DNA from 3 places in the Peribacillus sp. FSL E2-0218 genome. Region 3 is predicted to be linked to each of the others. Evidence: riboswitches for the same ligand, from Rfam matches in the RefSeq annotation. Region 3 holds a riboswitch; each other region holds the start of a gene.
What was found. A riboswitch is a leader RNA that binds a small molecule or an ion and turns the genes downstream of it on or off. The one in region 3 is predicted to bind cobalamin.

Region 1 (4,243 bases), 540 kb from region 3:
TGTTCAATAAAGCTAACCTTGATTCCTTTTGTCATAGCAGTAGTCATTACCCTTTTTTCCTCATCCAGTAGATTTTCCGGATTCTTCATGCATAACATCGTTAACCCTCGATTAGTGCGGAAAGCATTTAATAGTTCCATCTTTTCCCTGGTCAAATCGGATACGATGAAAATCACGGCTGCGTTTGCCGGCAAATTTCCCTTCCTTCCTTTATCAGCTAATGCATTTGTTTCATCCGTTCTTTCTTTAGCAAGTCTGGTAAAAATCTTCCTTCTCTGGTTCCTGCCCGCCCCGGCAGGCAGGATTAGACTCGAAGACGTACTCGCATAACCAACCTGGATGCCCTTTTTTAACAGGCTGTGGACAAAGGAAGCCGCCGCAATAATGGATTCTTCAAATGATATCGATGGCTGGTTATCAAGGATGATCCATACATCCCGATTTTTTTGCACTTCGAATTCCTTCGTCATGATCTCACTCGTTCGAGCCGTCGCTTTCCAGTTGATCCATGAAAGCTGATCACCTGGCTGATACTCCCTCACCCCGGATACCACCGAATGTTCCCGATGTGTTTTCTTTGTCGGGCCTGCTTGTCCCTGATTGAACAATTGATCGAGATATAGGGAGTCAAGCTCATGATACGTAGGGAAAACGGTTATATTCATAGGAGAATCGAATATCGCCTCCTTTTCAACGAGTCCAAAAAAGTCCCCTATCAAAAAACGGATCGATTGGAACCTATGCTCACCACGTGGCAGGCCCTCCAAAGCATACGACAAGCTGATGGTACGCTTGAACCCAGGGAAGATCAGCGCCTTTCTATAAATCCCACTATCTTCACTATCTTCACTATCTTCCATATCTCCTGGCAATTCCTCCTCTATCACCAGAAATAAGAGCGGGAGCCGGTTCTTACGGGTGAACGTCAGGTTCATTTCAACGGTTTCACCTGCCTGGCATTCTCTTTTGCTGACGTTTCTTTCAACCGTAATGGAGTGAAGGGGATAAAACAGCAGAATCATGGCATACGCGGCAAAGGGCAAAAACGAATAAAAAATGAACCAACTGACAAATCCGCCTTGAAACATCGCAAAGCAAAAGGAAGTGGCCATAAGAAATACCAACCCGGCCGCATTCATGTTTTTCTTTAGAAAATGATTGAAGCTACGCATTATGACAAGGCCCGTTTCACAGGCACATGAGTCTTCGCGACAATTTCGGTGATCACCATTTCAGCATCGAAGCCATCATAATTCGCTTCAGGTTTTAAAATCAGGCGGTGGGAGAAAACGAACGGAGCTAAATATTGAACATCATCCGGCAGGACATAATCCCTGCCCTGTATTAGTGCATAAGCTTGGGCTGCCTTCATCAAAGCAATCGATCCACGCGGACTGACCCCAAGATAGACAGCCTGATGGCTCCTCGTTTCATTGGCCAGTTCAACAATATATCCTTTTATTGTGTCATCCACGATCACCATCTTAGCCTCTGCCTGCAGGGCCTTCAATTCTTCCAAGGTGATGACTGATTCCAGCTCTTCAAGCGGAGCCATGTATTGAGCTCTTTGCAGGACCTCGATTTCTTCCGCAACACTCGGGTAGCCCATCTTCATTTTTAACAGGAATCGATCCAATTGCGCTTCCGGAAGCGGATATGTGCCCTCGTACTCAATCGGGTTCTGCGTCGCCATGACAAAAAAGGGCTGCTCCAATCCCCTGGTGACGCCATCGATCGTCACACTTGCCTCCTCCATCGCTTCAAGCAGGGCAGACTGCGTTTTCGGAGAGGTCCGGTTAATTTCATCTGCCAAAATAATATGTCCCATTATCGGTCCTGGCCGAAAAATGAACGCTTGTTCCTTTGGGTTGAAAATCGAAACGCCGGTTACATCGGAAGGGAGTAAATCAGGCGTGAATTGTATTCGCTTAAAGCTCGCACTTATCGATTTGGCAAGCGCCCGGACCATGACTGTCTTGCCTACTCCCGGAACATCCTCCAATAAAACATGCCCACCGGAAAGCAGTGCGACGATGCTCAGTTCTGCAATATCCCGCTTTCCGATAATCACTTTTTCAATATTTCCTAGAACCTTTTCCAGTTTTTGATTTGCCTGCTTATAAATCATTCGCTACCTCCTGGGAAATCTATCACGATTATCTCATTTCCAATCTATCTCCGACTTCTCTTTACAGTAACAGCCAATTAATCCTTACATTGTAAGTTTACTAGATATTCCGTAAACCATAAACGAAATTCTCTAAAAATATTAGTGCAGCTTAAGGAAAAAGGTATGGTAAACTTATCCTAAGTGAATATGAACCTTGCAGAAAAGGGTGCTGCCTTGTCAGCTTAATAGGGAATTCGGTTCAAAACCGAAGCTGTTTCCGCAACTGTAAGTGCTAATGAAATAAGATGCATACCACTATTTGATGGTGGATTGGACATTTGTGCTATCCATCATCAAATGGGAAGGTTCTTAGAGTAAAATGACGCACAAGCCAGGAGACCTGCCTTTTTTTATCGTATCATGCTCTTCGGAAGATAGGAGATTGTACGGCAGCCTTCCATCTTTTTTTCTACTAGGAATACATGGATGCTCGATGCCGACCAAAACTCTTGGTCGGCTTTTTGTTTTGATGCGAAAAGCGATACGGCAGTCATTCACCAAACTACGTAAAGGAGGAAGAGTTATGGCAAAGAAAGACCTTCGTTTTTTATGCTATCCATACATGCGCGAATCCGCTTCCACAGTCGATTTTGAAATACGAACAGACTCCTTGACGACGCGAATCGGCATGGCCGCATCCCTGACGAAGGATGTTCCTGACGTTCACCGGGATTTAATGGTTTTGCTGCCCATGGCCTATCATCTAAATGGTTCAGTCCGTGGAAAACTAGCCATCAGCGACCATGACCTGGACCATTTAAGTTCGATTTATGACCGGTATGTCGCAGAAGTTAAAGAACAGATCCAGACATTTGTGCTCCCCCAAGGGTCAACGGCGGCATGTGCCCTGCATGCCTGCCGCAGCGAAGCCAAAAAGTCCGTCCGCGCTTTGCACAAAGTCAGTCTGGAAAGGGAAGTTCCGGACATCCTTTTCGATTACGCCCACTTGCTTGCAAACGTTTTATTCGTAATGGCAGTCTACGTTAATAAGCGACAAGGCTTTGAAGAAATACCTTTTATTAGCAAATCTTATCCTACTAAACCGATGAAAAAACAGATGGAGGAATAAATAATGAAATGTACCCAAAGATTCAGCTGGATTTCCATGCTTATGCTCGCCCTTTTCCTTACAGGATGTGGCGTAACGGATCAATCTGCAAAAGATGATAAAAAAGCGAACGAGGCGAAGAGCTATACCGTTACAGATGATACTGGAAAGAAAATAAAATTCTATAAGGCACCAGAAAAAGTCGTTTCACTGCAGCCTAGCAATACCGAAATTCTATTTGCCTTAGGACAGGGGAAGAAAGTGGTTGGCGTGACGGACTTCGATAATTATCCCGAGGAAGCGAAGAAAATCGAACATGTTTCAGATTCCGTGAATATCAATGCAGAAAAGATCATAGCCCTGAAGCCAGATGCGATCATCGCTTATACCGTTGGCGATGAAGCGACGCTGAAGCCACTCGAAGATGCCGGCATCCCTATATTCATCATTAAATCGGCAGCCAATTTCGATGACGTATACGGAGATATTGAGCAGATTGCCAAAGTGATGGGAGTTACCAAGAAAGGCGATGCATTGGTGAAGGATATCAAATCCCAAATAGCAAGTGTCGAGGAAAAAGTGGGAACCTTGGATGAACAGGAGCAAACATATTTTGAAATCAGTCCGGCTCCGGAAATCTATACAACAGGTGACGAAACCTTCCAACAAGAAATCCTGGAAACCGCTGGCATTAAAAACGTCTTTGCCGACCAAAAGGGCTGGGTTAAAATATCCGGGGAAGAAGTCGTCAAGCGCAACCCGGAAACGATCCTTACCACTGCAACCTATGTAAAAGATGCCGTTGATGAAATAAAATCACGTAAAGGTTGGGAAGAAATCGCTGCCGTGAAAAACGATGACGTCCACCTGCTTGATGAAAGTGTCATGTCCCGTCCCGGACCAAGGATCGGTGAAGCGGTAGAACTTGCTGCTAAAACCGTTTACCCGGACTTATTTAAATAATATTGAACAAGGATGCTCCGATATATCGGGGCATCCTTCCATTCATATCATTCGCTACATTA
Region 2 (4,243 bases), 910 kb from region 3:
CTCCTGTCTTGATGGGGGCCAAAAAATCAAAAGAGTCGCTTGATGCTGTCACGACTGGCTTTCGACAATGGCGCATAGCCGAAATGCAGGCGATTTTATCGACATAGGCCATTACTTTCCCGCCAAAAATGGTATTGTGATGATTTGTGTCAGGCGGGAAAACAAGGTCAGTTAAAAAGGTCCTTGACTGCTGTGTGGGTTGGCCTGCTGCTATCTCTACGTCGTTTTCGATCATTTGCCGGTTGTTTGGGCCAATAGCTTTTCCCGTACGATTTTGGCTGCCTCGACCATATTTTTAAGGGAAGAAACCGTTTCAGGGACGCCCCTCGTTTTCAGGCCGCAGTCAGGATTGATCCAAAACTGGTCTTTATCCAATACCTTGATGCCTCGTTCAATCATGTCGACCATTTCCTTCACAGCCGGGACTCGAGGACTATGAATATCATATACCCCTAGGCCAATTCCTTTTTCGTATGTCTTTTCCTCGAATGCGGAGGCAAGCTCCCCGTGGCTGCGGGATGTTTCGATGGAAATGACATCGGCATCGAGGGAAGAGATGACATCCATGAAACTGTTGAAGTCACAATAGCACATATGCGTATGGATTTGCGTTGTATCTTCCACGCTCGATGTGGAAATCAGGAACGAATTCACCGCCCAGTTCAAATACTCTTCCCGGTCGCTTTTCTTCAATGGAAGTCCTTCTCTAAGTGCAGGCTCATCCACTTGGATCATCTTGATTCCTGCCGCTTCCAAGGCAAGTACCTCTTTATCCAAGGCAAGGGCAAGCTGATAGCAAACATTCTCCCTTGAAATATCATCACGGACAAATGACCAGTTCAAAATCGTTACAGGACCTGTGAGCATTCCCTTTACCGTTTTCTTTGTCAGTGATTGAGCATGGACGCTTTCCCTGACTGTCATCGGCTTGATGAAATGAACGTCGCCGTAAATGACGGGGGGCTTGACGCAGCGAGAACCGTAGGATTGAACCCACCCTTTTTCCAGAAAGACGAATCCCCCCAGCTTATGGCCGAAATATTCAACCATATCCGTCCGTTCAAATTCTCCGTGAACGAGAACATCTAGGCCGATTTCTTCTTGAATATCGATCCACCTGGCAATCTCATCATTTATGAATGTTTCATATTGGGCAGCAGTCCATTCTCCTCTTTTAAATTTACTGCGTGCTTGTTTCACTTCAAATGTTTGGGGGAAGCTGCCGATCGTTGTAGAAGGAAGAAAAGGCAACTTGAAAAATTCACGTTGTTTTTGGTAACGCTCTTTAAATGCCAGCTGACGTCCCGAGGTCTTGGATTTAACCTTTTCTACATCGGCTTGTACTGCTTTATGATTCCGGGCCTGGGAACTGGCTAACGTTTGGATCGCCAATTTATTCGCATCCACTTTCTTTACGATTGCCTCCAAACCTAGATTGCTGCCTTTGACAAGGGTAGTGATTTCTTCTAGCTTCTCATCGGCGAAGGCAAGTGCCTCCTTCACTTCTTTAGCAAGCGCGTTTTCATTGCGAACGGTCACTGGAACATGAAGCAGGGAACAAGAGGGTTGGAGCCAGATTTTATCTTCTGCCACTTTGTTCTTGATCGTCTCGATTAATTGAAGCTTGCTCGATAAATCGGAAAGCCAAATGTTTTTTCCGTCAATCACGCCTGCACCAAGCACTTTGTCTGCCGGGAAGCCGAATGTTTCAAGATTGCTGACATTTCTTCCTTTATCATGAACAAAATCGAGCCCGATTCCCTGAACTTTCAATTGAGTGACCGCTTCATAGTGTTCAACGGCATCAAAGTATGTTTGGAGCATGATGTTCAGGTGAGGTGCCGCTTCATTCAGTTTTTCATAGAGGTATGTAACAGTTTCCATATCATCTTTGGATATCGATGAAACAAGGGAAGGCTCATCTAACTGAATCCACTGCACACCTTCTTGCTCCAACTCCTGCAATATTTGTGTATAGAGGGGGAGCAGGCTCAGGATGATGCCAGGGATATCTTCTTTATTGAAGCCTTTGGAAAGGGAGATGAAGGTATACGGTCCGATAAGCACCGGCTTCGTTTCAATCCCCAGCTTCTCCTTGGCTTCCCGATATGCAGCAAGCGGCTTATTTTCTGTTAAAGTCAGCTGGGAGCGTTTTAATTCCGGGACGATATAGTGATAATTCGTATTGAACCATTTCGTCATCTCGGATGCGACTTCGTCCTTGTTACCGCGGGCCATTGAATAATAAACGGAAAGGGGGACACTTCCTCCTTCATAAGAGGAATAACGTTCGGGAACAAGACCGAACATCACGGAAGTATCGAGCATTTGGTCATACAAAGTAAAGTCATTGACAGGAATGATATCAACGCCTAGCTCTTTTTGCTTTCGCAGGTTGCCCAACCGGATCGCTTCCAGTTGCGATGTGAATTCCGTTTCTTCGATTTTTCCTGACCAGTAAGCTTCTAATGTGCGTTTCCATTCACGATCTTCCCCGATGCGGGGGTATCCCAGATTACTACTTTTCAAAATTTCCATCCTCCTACATTCTTTGAATTTGATTGATATCCAACAAAAAAAGCACCCCTAACAGTCAAAAAGAGAAAGTTAGAAATGCTTAAAATAAAGTGTCAAGCGAATTGCCACTTACATGAAAGGTTCCTAACACCTCCCTATCTCCCGTAGGTTAAAACAGTGTTGTTGAAACAGGCAGGTCTCCTGACTTAGGGCATATTATTAGCGGCAAGCCTTCCCAATCCTTAGGATCAGTGGCATATCGGGTGGCGCTAACATTCCCATTACAGTGGCGGGACCGTGCCGGGATTACACCGGACTTCCCTTTTAATCCTAATGAACATTAGGAACCTGTTTCCACATATGAAATTCGATAAATTAAAAATTTATAAAATAGAAACTATTATAAAAATTTAGACAATCTTAACATATCCGACCAAAAGGGTCAACAAGCAAAAGTTTCGTAAACATGCCCATGACAAGTGGTTTATGGCAAGGCTGAAGTCTTTCCAAAATAGAATATATTGATTGGACAGGGAGTATGTATAAGGAAGTGGGCGTTTTGAAATGGGGCGTGGGGGATGACTTTCTACATCTTGATTGCTGGAATCATTTTTTGCATGGTGATGAGCATTCGGACGTTATTTCTTGTTGAGTCGGGAGGGAAAAAGTTTTCTCTTGAAGACATGCTTTGGCTCGGCAATTTATATGCGACGATATTGGTCGGTTTTGCACTGATTTATTTATTATACGAGCTTCAGAATCACTCAGTGATTCTTGATATGGGCAACCGATTGGATGGCACTTTTTATGAACAACTGAAAACTTCTTTTTATTTCAGTGCGATGACGATGTTTTCTGTAGGATATGGCGATATAGCCCCTATAGGCATGGGACGGATGATAGCGACAATACAGGCATTCATCGGATACACGCTTCCGGCGGCATTCGTGATTCGGACGGTAATCGACCTGGACCAGAAGGATAGGAAGGATAAATGAAAGTTGTGTTTCTTTCGATTATTGGGTACCCTTACCATAATGAAGAAAATGGAGGGTTCTAAATGACTGTTAAAATTGGAGAAAAAGCACCTGATTTTCATTTACCTGCTAACAACGGTGAAATGGTTTCCCTTTCGCAGTTCAAGGGCAAATATGTTGTTTTATATTTTTACCCTAAAGATATGACCCCGGGTTGCACGACGGAGGCCTGTGATTTTCGGGATCACAATGAACACTTTGAGGAATTGGATGCTGTCATCATTGGCATCAGCCCGGATCCAGCCGCGCGTCATGAAAAGTTCATTGAAAAACATGGATTGCCTTTCCTTTTGCTGGCTGATGAAAGTCATCAAGCTGCCGAAGCATTCGATGTGTGGCAATTGAAAAAGAACTTTGGCAAGGAATATATGGGCATTGAGCGTTCTACCTTCCTGATTGACAAGGAAGGCATGATCGTCAAAGAATGGCGCAAAGTAAAAGTCAAAGGCCATGTTGAAGACGCTCTTGAAACTCTTCGTGAACTCCAAAAATAAGGCTGAGCGACATAGGGAGCTCGCCGCCAAGTTGATTCATCATTCAATACGATTGAAGCCAAAAGAGAGAGTCCTGATAAAGGGCCATATCAGCACGAAGCCACTGATTAAAGAGCTGATCGTTGAAGCTTACCGAGTTGGGGCCTTTCCATATATAGAACTGGAGGACGATGAAATAAATCGTCACCTGTTACG
Region 3 (4,243 bases):
TTTTCTATATGTATACAAAATTATACAATAAAGCAAGATATCATTGCCGCTGGCTGCATAAAAAAGGTACTTATTATTCAACGTTTATTTGTGTCACGGTGGAATCGCATTATGATAATTAGAATATTCAAAAAAATAAACAGGTAGAAAGTTATTTTGTAATTTTATTTTAGGAAAACAAACTGTTATATAAAACAAAAAACCCCTTAACATGTAAGGGGTTTTTTTTAGCGTCCCAGATAGGAATCGAACCTACGACCTACAGCTTAGGAGGCTGTCGCTCTATCCTGCTGAGCTACTGGGACATGTTAAAAGGTCGACGACTTGTTTATTATATTTGTTATAGGCAAACTTTTCAAGTGAGTAGCTTATAATTATGAAAAAAAATGCCTGGCGGGTCATATAACGATGATTTTTACCTTTTATTGCGTTAATTGGGATACTTTATTATTCGCTGATTTTCTGGTACTATTATGCTAGAAAAAAATAGGAGAATGATAGTGGGAAAATACAGATTGGTATGGATGGCAGCAGTGTTTGTAGTTTTCATTTTAGCTGGCTGTTCACAAGGTGTTTTAGAGAAAATAGGTAAAAAGACGGCTGCGCCGATTGTGGAAGAGAATATCGAGGTGGCTGCAGCAGAGGAGAATGAGGCCGAAATAGATTCGGAGGATGGAGCAAATCCTGAACGAATCGACACGAGTGGCTGGATAAGGGCCGAGTCCGCGGTTAGGCTTCCGATATTGATGTATCACAGCATATCGGAGGGGAATAACCTTCGGGTGCCGAAGGAGGAATTCCGGCTGCAAATGGCTTGGCTTCGGGAAAATGGCTACCAGACTTTATCGCCTAATGAAGCCTTTCTCGTTTTAAGCGAAAATATAATGCCAAGTGAAAAGTGTGTCTGGATTACTTTTGATGATGGCTATACAGATAACTACACCGAGGCTTTTCCTATATTGAAGGAATATGAGTTGAAAGCGACCATCTTCATGATCGGGAAGTCCATTGGTAAAGCTCATCACCTGACGGAAGATCAAATGATGGAGATGAGTGCGAATGGGATTTCCATCGAGAGTCATACAATCAACCATCTTGAGCTGAACCGGATGACTTCCGGACAGCAGGAAGCTGAAATGGTCCAGTCCAAGGATTTATTCGATCGCATTCTGAACCAGGAGACGACGGTACTTTCGTATCCAGTCGGCCGTTATAACGAGGAGAGCCTCAGGTTATCGGAAGAAGCCGGATACAAGATGGCAGTCACCACCGAACCTGGCGGGGCAACAAGTGATCAAGGGATGCATGCCCTGCATCGCGTTCGGATTTCACCGGGATTATCCGTAGGGGGATTTGCATCACTGATTGAAAATGCGTCCAATTACTGAAGCTGGACCGGCGTTTTGTGAAAAATCACCCAATAATCGCTTCTTGCATGGTGTATAATGATAAGCAGTGAAAATTATATACATATGAACGATTTGGTGTCTAAATGACTTAAAAGGGAAGCTGGTTCAATGCCAGCGCGGTCCCGCCACTGTATATGGGAGCTGACGGCTGTATGCCACTGTTTGGGATATGGGAGATGCCGTTGACGATGACCATGAGCCAGGAGACCTGCCAAGATTCGTACACCTGTGACCCACGCGGATGGGGAGGTGTGTGGCAGACCGTAAAGAGTCCGTAATGATATTGTTGCCATACAAGCATCTTCCGTTTGACGGGGGATGCTTTTTGTCATGAGGTCCTCGCTTAAGGCGGGCTAAAACTAAATGAAATGATTGTGGGGAATGAACGTGAAGAAGATTTTTGGCCTGATACTGGTGATGGTGCTGACGGCTGGCATGATGGTTGGCTGCAGCGGCACGGCCGATGAAGGAAAAGGAAAGCAGCAGACGAATCAGGCTACACAACAAGCCTTCCCGGTTACGATTAAAGATGCAACGGGCGAAAAGGTGACGATAGAAGAAAAACCGAAGAAAATCGTTACGTTGATACCAAGCAATACGGAAGTGGTCTTTGCGCTTGGTTTAGGTAATAAGGTTATTGGCGTGTCCGACAATGATAATTACCCGGAAGAAACGAAGGATATCGAAAAAGTGGGCGGCATGGAGATGAACACGGAATTGATCGTATCCTTGAAGCCCGATCTTGTTCTTGCCCATGCATCGAGTGCCCATAATTCGAAGGAGGGGCTCCAGCAGCTTAAGGATGCGGGAATAGATGTGCTTGTAGTCAATGATGCCCAAAGCTTCAATGAGGTGTACAAATCCATTGATATGATCGGGATGGCAACAGGCGAGCAAGCTAAGGCAAAAGACATCATCACGGACATGAAAACGAAGCTGAAGGTTATTTCTGAGAAGGCCAAATCGGTAAAGGAATCGGAAAGAAAGACCGTTTTAGTGGAGGTTTCGCCGTCCCCGGATATCTATACACCTGGTAAAAATACATTCATGAATGAAATGCTTGTGATGATCTCAGCTGATAATGCTGCAGCGGATGTGGATGGCTGGGCCAAAATGGATGAAGAGTCGATGATTGCAGCCAATCCGGATGTCATCATTACGACTTATGGTTATTACACAAAAGACCCGGTAAGTGGAGTGACGGGCCGAAAAGGGTGGCAAGACGTAACGGCGGTTAAGAATGCCCAAGTCTTTGATGTCCATTCCGACTTGGTGACCCGTTCAGGTCCACGTTTAATAGAGGGAGTAGAGGAACTTGCCAAATCAATCTATCCGAACGTATTTGACAACTAAATGGGCGCTTGCTTATTTGCTTGCGTCATTGTTTTTACTTTTTGCCAGTACGATCGGCATCTCATTCGGTTCGGTGTCCGTACCGATCCCCGTACTTATGCAAATAATCGGCAAGGAGATTTTTCATTTGCCGATTTCCGCTGATCCCGATGTGATGCTGACGAATATCGTGATGAACATCCGTTTGCCGCGTGTATTGCTTGCTGGTTTGGTCGGGGCATGCTTGGCGATCGCGGGTGCGGCATTTCAGGGGCTGCTCCGGAATCCGCTTGCCGATCCCTACACGCTCGGGATATCGTCAGGAGCATCAGTCGGGGCAGTGGTGACGTTATTCCTGAATATATCACTCCCGTTCATCGGCTTATATACGCTTCCTGCATTGAGCATCTTATGTTCCGTGATTACGATTTTTTGTGTGCTGACATTCGCAAAAAAAATGGATCGATCGATGAAGGTCGAAACGATCATTTTGACCGGAATCATCTTCAGCTCGTTTTTAAGCGCCTTCATATCCTTGATGATTGCGTTGACGGGGGAGGAATTAAGACAAATCATCGGCTGGCTCATGGGCAGCGTGTCCATGCGCGGGTGGAATTATATCGGAATCATTCTGCCGTTTTTCATCATTGGCTCGTTGATTCTGATCATGAATACGAGGGAATTGAATGCGATGACCTTCGGGGAGGACCGGGCAAAACATTTAGGTGTCGACGTGCAGAGGCGGAAAATGTGGATCCTGATCGCGGGCTCGATATTGACGGGCGCAGCGGTTGCCGTTTCAGGCACGATCGGCTTTGTAGGGCTGGTGATTCCCCATTTGGTCCGGAGGATATGGGGGCCAGATCATAGGCATCTGCTTCCGTTATCATTGCTGGTAGGAAGCGGGTTCTTGATTTTGGCAGATCTTGTGGCACGGACGATCATCGCCCCGTCGGAACTGCCGATCGGGGTCATCACCTCACTGATCGGGGCACCTGCATTTGCCCTCATTTTATTAAGGAGACGGAGAGTGGGTAGGACGGATGCTTGAAGTTAAAGGGTTAACAGGTGGATATGATAACAAAAGCGTTTTGGATTCCATCTCTTTCGACGTTCAAAAAGGAGAACTATTCGGGATCCTCGGTCCAAACGGCAGCGGAAAAACGACGCTGTTGAGTATGCTCAGCGGGGTGCTCGCTTACAAGCAAGGAAGCATACGGATCAAAGGAAAAGATTTGCAGGATTATTCGGCAAAACAGCTTGCACGGGTCATTGCGGTGCTTCCTCAACATTCCTCGTTAGCTTTTTCGTATACGGTGAAGGAAACGGTCTCGCTTGGGAGGTACGCCCATCAAACAGGCTGGTTCCACAGCTGGTCTGAGGAGGATGAAAGGATTGTCCAACGGGTGATGAAACAAACGGGAGTGGCCGAATTCCAGGATCTTCATTTCGAACGGCTATCAGGAGGGGAGAGACAGCGGGTCTTGCTGGCCCAGGCGCTG

Region 1: linked by a shared signal. The riboswitch ahead of MHI53_RS02050 (hypothetical protein) and the one ahead of MHI53_RS24535 (ABC transporter substrate-binding protein) in region 3 are both predicted to bind cobalamin.
Region 2: linked by a shared signal. The riboswitch ahead of metE (5-methyltetrahydropteroyltriglutamate--homocysteine S-methyltransferase) and the one ahead of MHI53_RS24535 (ABC transporter substrate-binding protein) in region 3 are both predicted to bind cobalamin.

What each region holds. Positions count from the first base shown of each region.
Region 1 covers NZ_CP150304.1:420,881-425,123, reverse strand. Annotated here, with positions in the region: gene MHI53_RS02060 (DUF58 domain-containing protein) at 1-1,112, opposite strand, end outside; gene MHI53_RS02055 (MoxR family ATPase) at 1,172-2,128, opposite strand; cobalamin riboswitch at 2,318-2,533, shown strand; gene MHI53_RS02050 (hypothetical protein) at 2,640-3,239, shown strand; gene MHI53_RS02045 (ABC transporter substrate-binding protein) at 3,243-4,181, shown strand.
Region 2 covers NZ_CP150304.1:796,412-800,654, forward strand. Annotated here, with positions in the region: gene MHI53_RS03820 (acyl-CoA thioesterase) at 1-235, opposite strand, end outside; gene metE (5-methyltetrahydropteroyltriglutamate--homocysteine S-methyltransferase) at 232-2,538, opposite strand; cobalamin riboswitch at 2,691-2,884, opposite strand; gene MHI53_RS03830 (potassium channel family protein) at 3,096-3,515, shown strand; gene bcp (thioredoxin-dependent thiol peroxidase) at 3,578-4,048, shown strand; gene MHI53_RS03840 (aminopeptidase) at 4,005-4,243, shown strand, end outside.
Region 3 covers NZ_CP150304.1:5,066,324-5,070,566, reverse strand. Annotated here, with positions in the region: tRNA gene MHI53_RS24545 (tRNA-Arg) at 232-305, opposite strand; gene MHI53_RS24540 (polysaccharide deacetylase family protein) at 525-1,388, shown strand; cobalamin riboswitch at 1,466-1,640, shown strand; gene MHI53_RS24535 (ABC transporter substrate-binding protein) at 1,791-2,762, shown strand; gene MHI53_RS24530 (iron ABC transporter permease) at 2,725-3,792, shown strand; gene MHI53_RS24525 (heme ABC transporter ATP-binding protein) at 3,785-4,243, shown strand, end outside.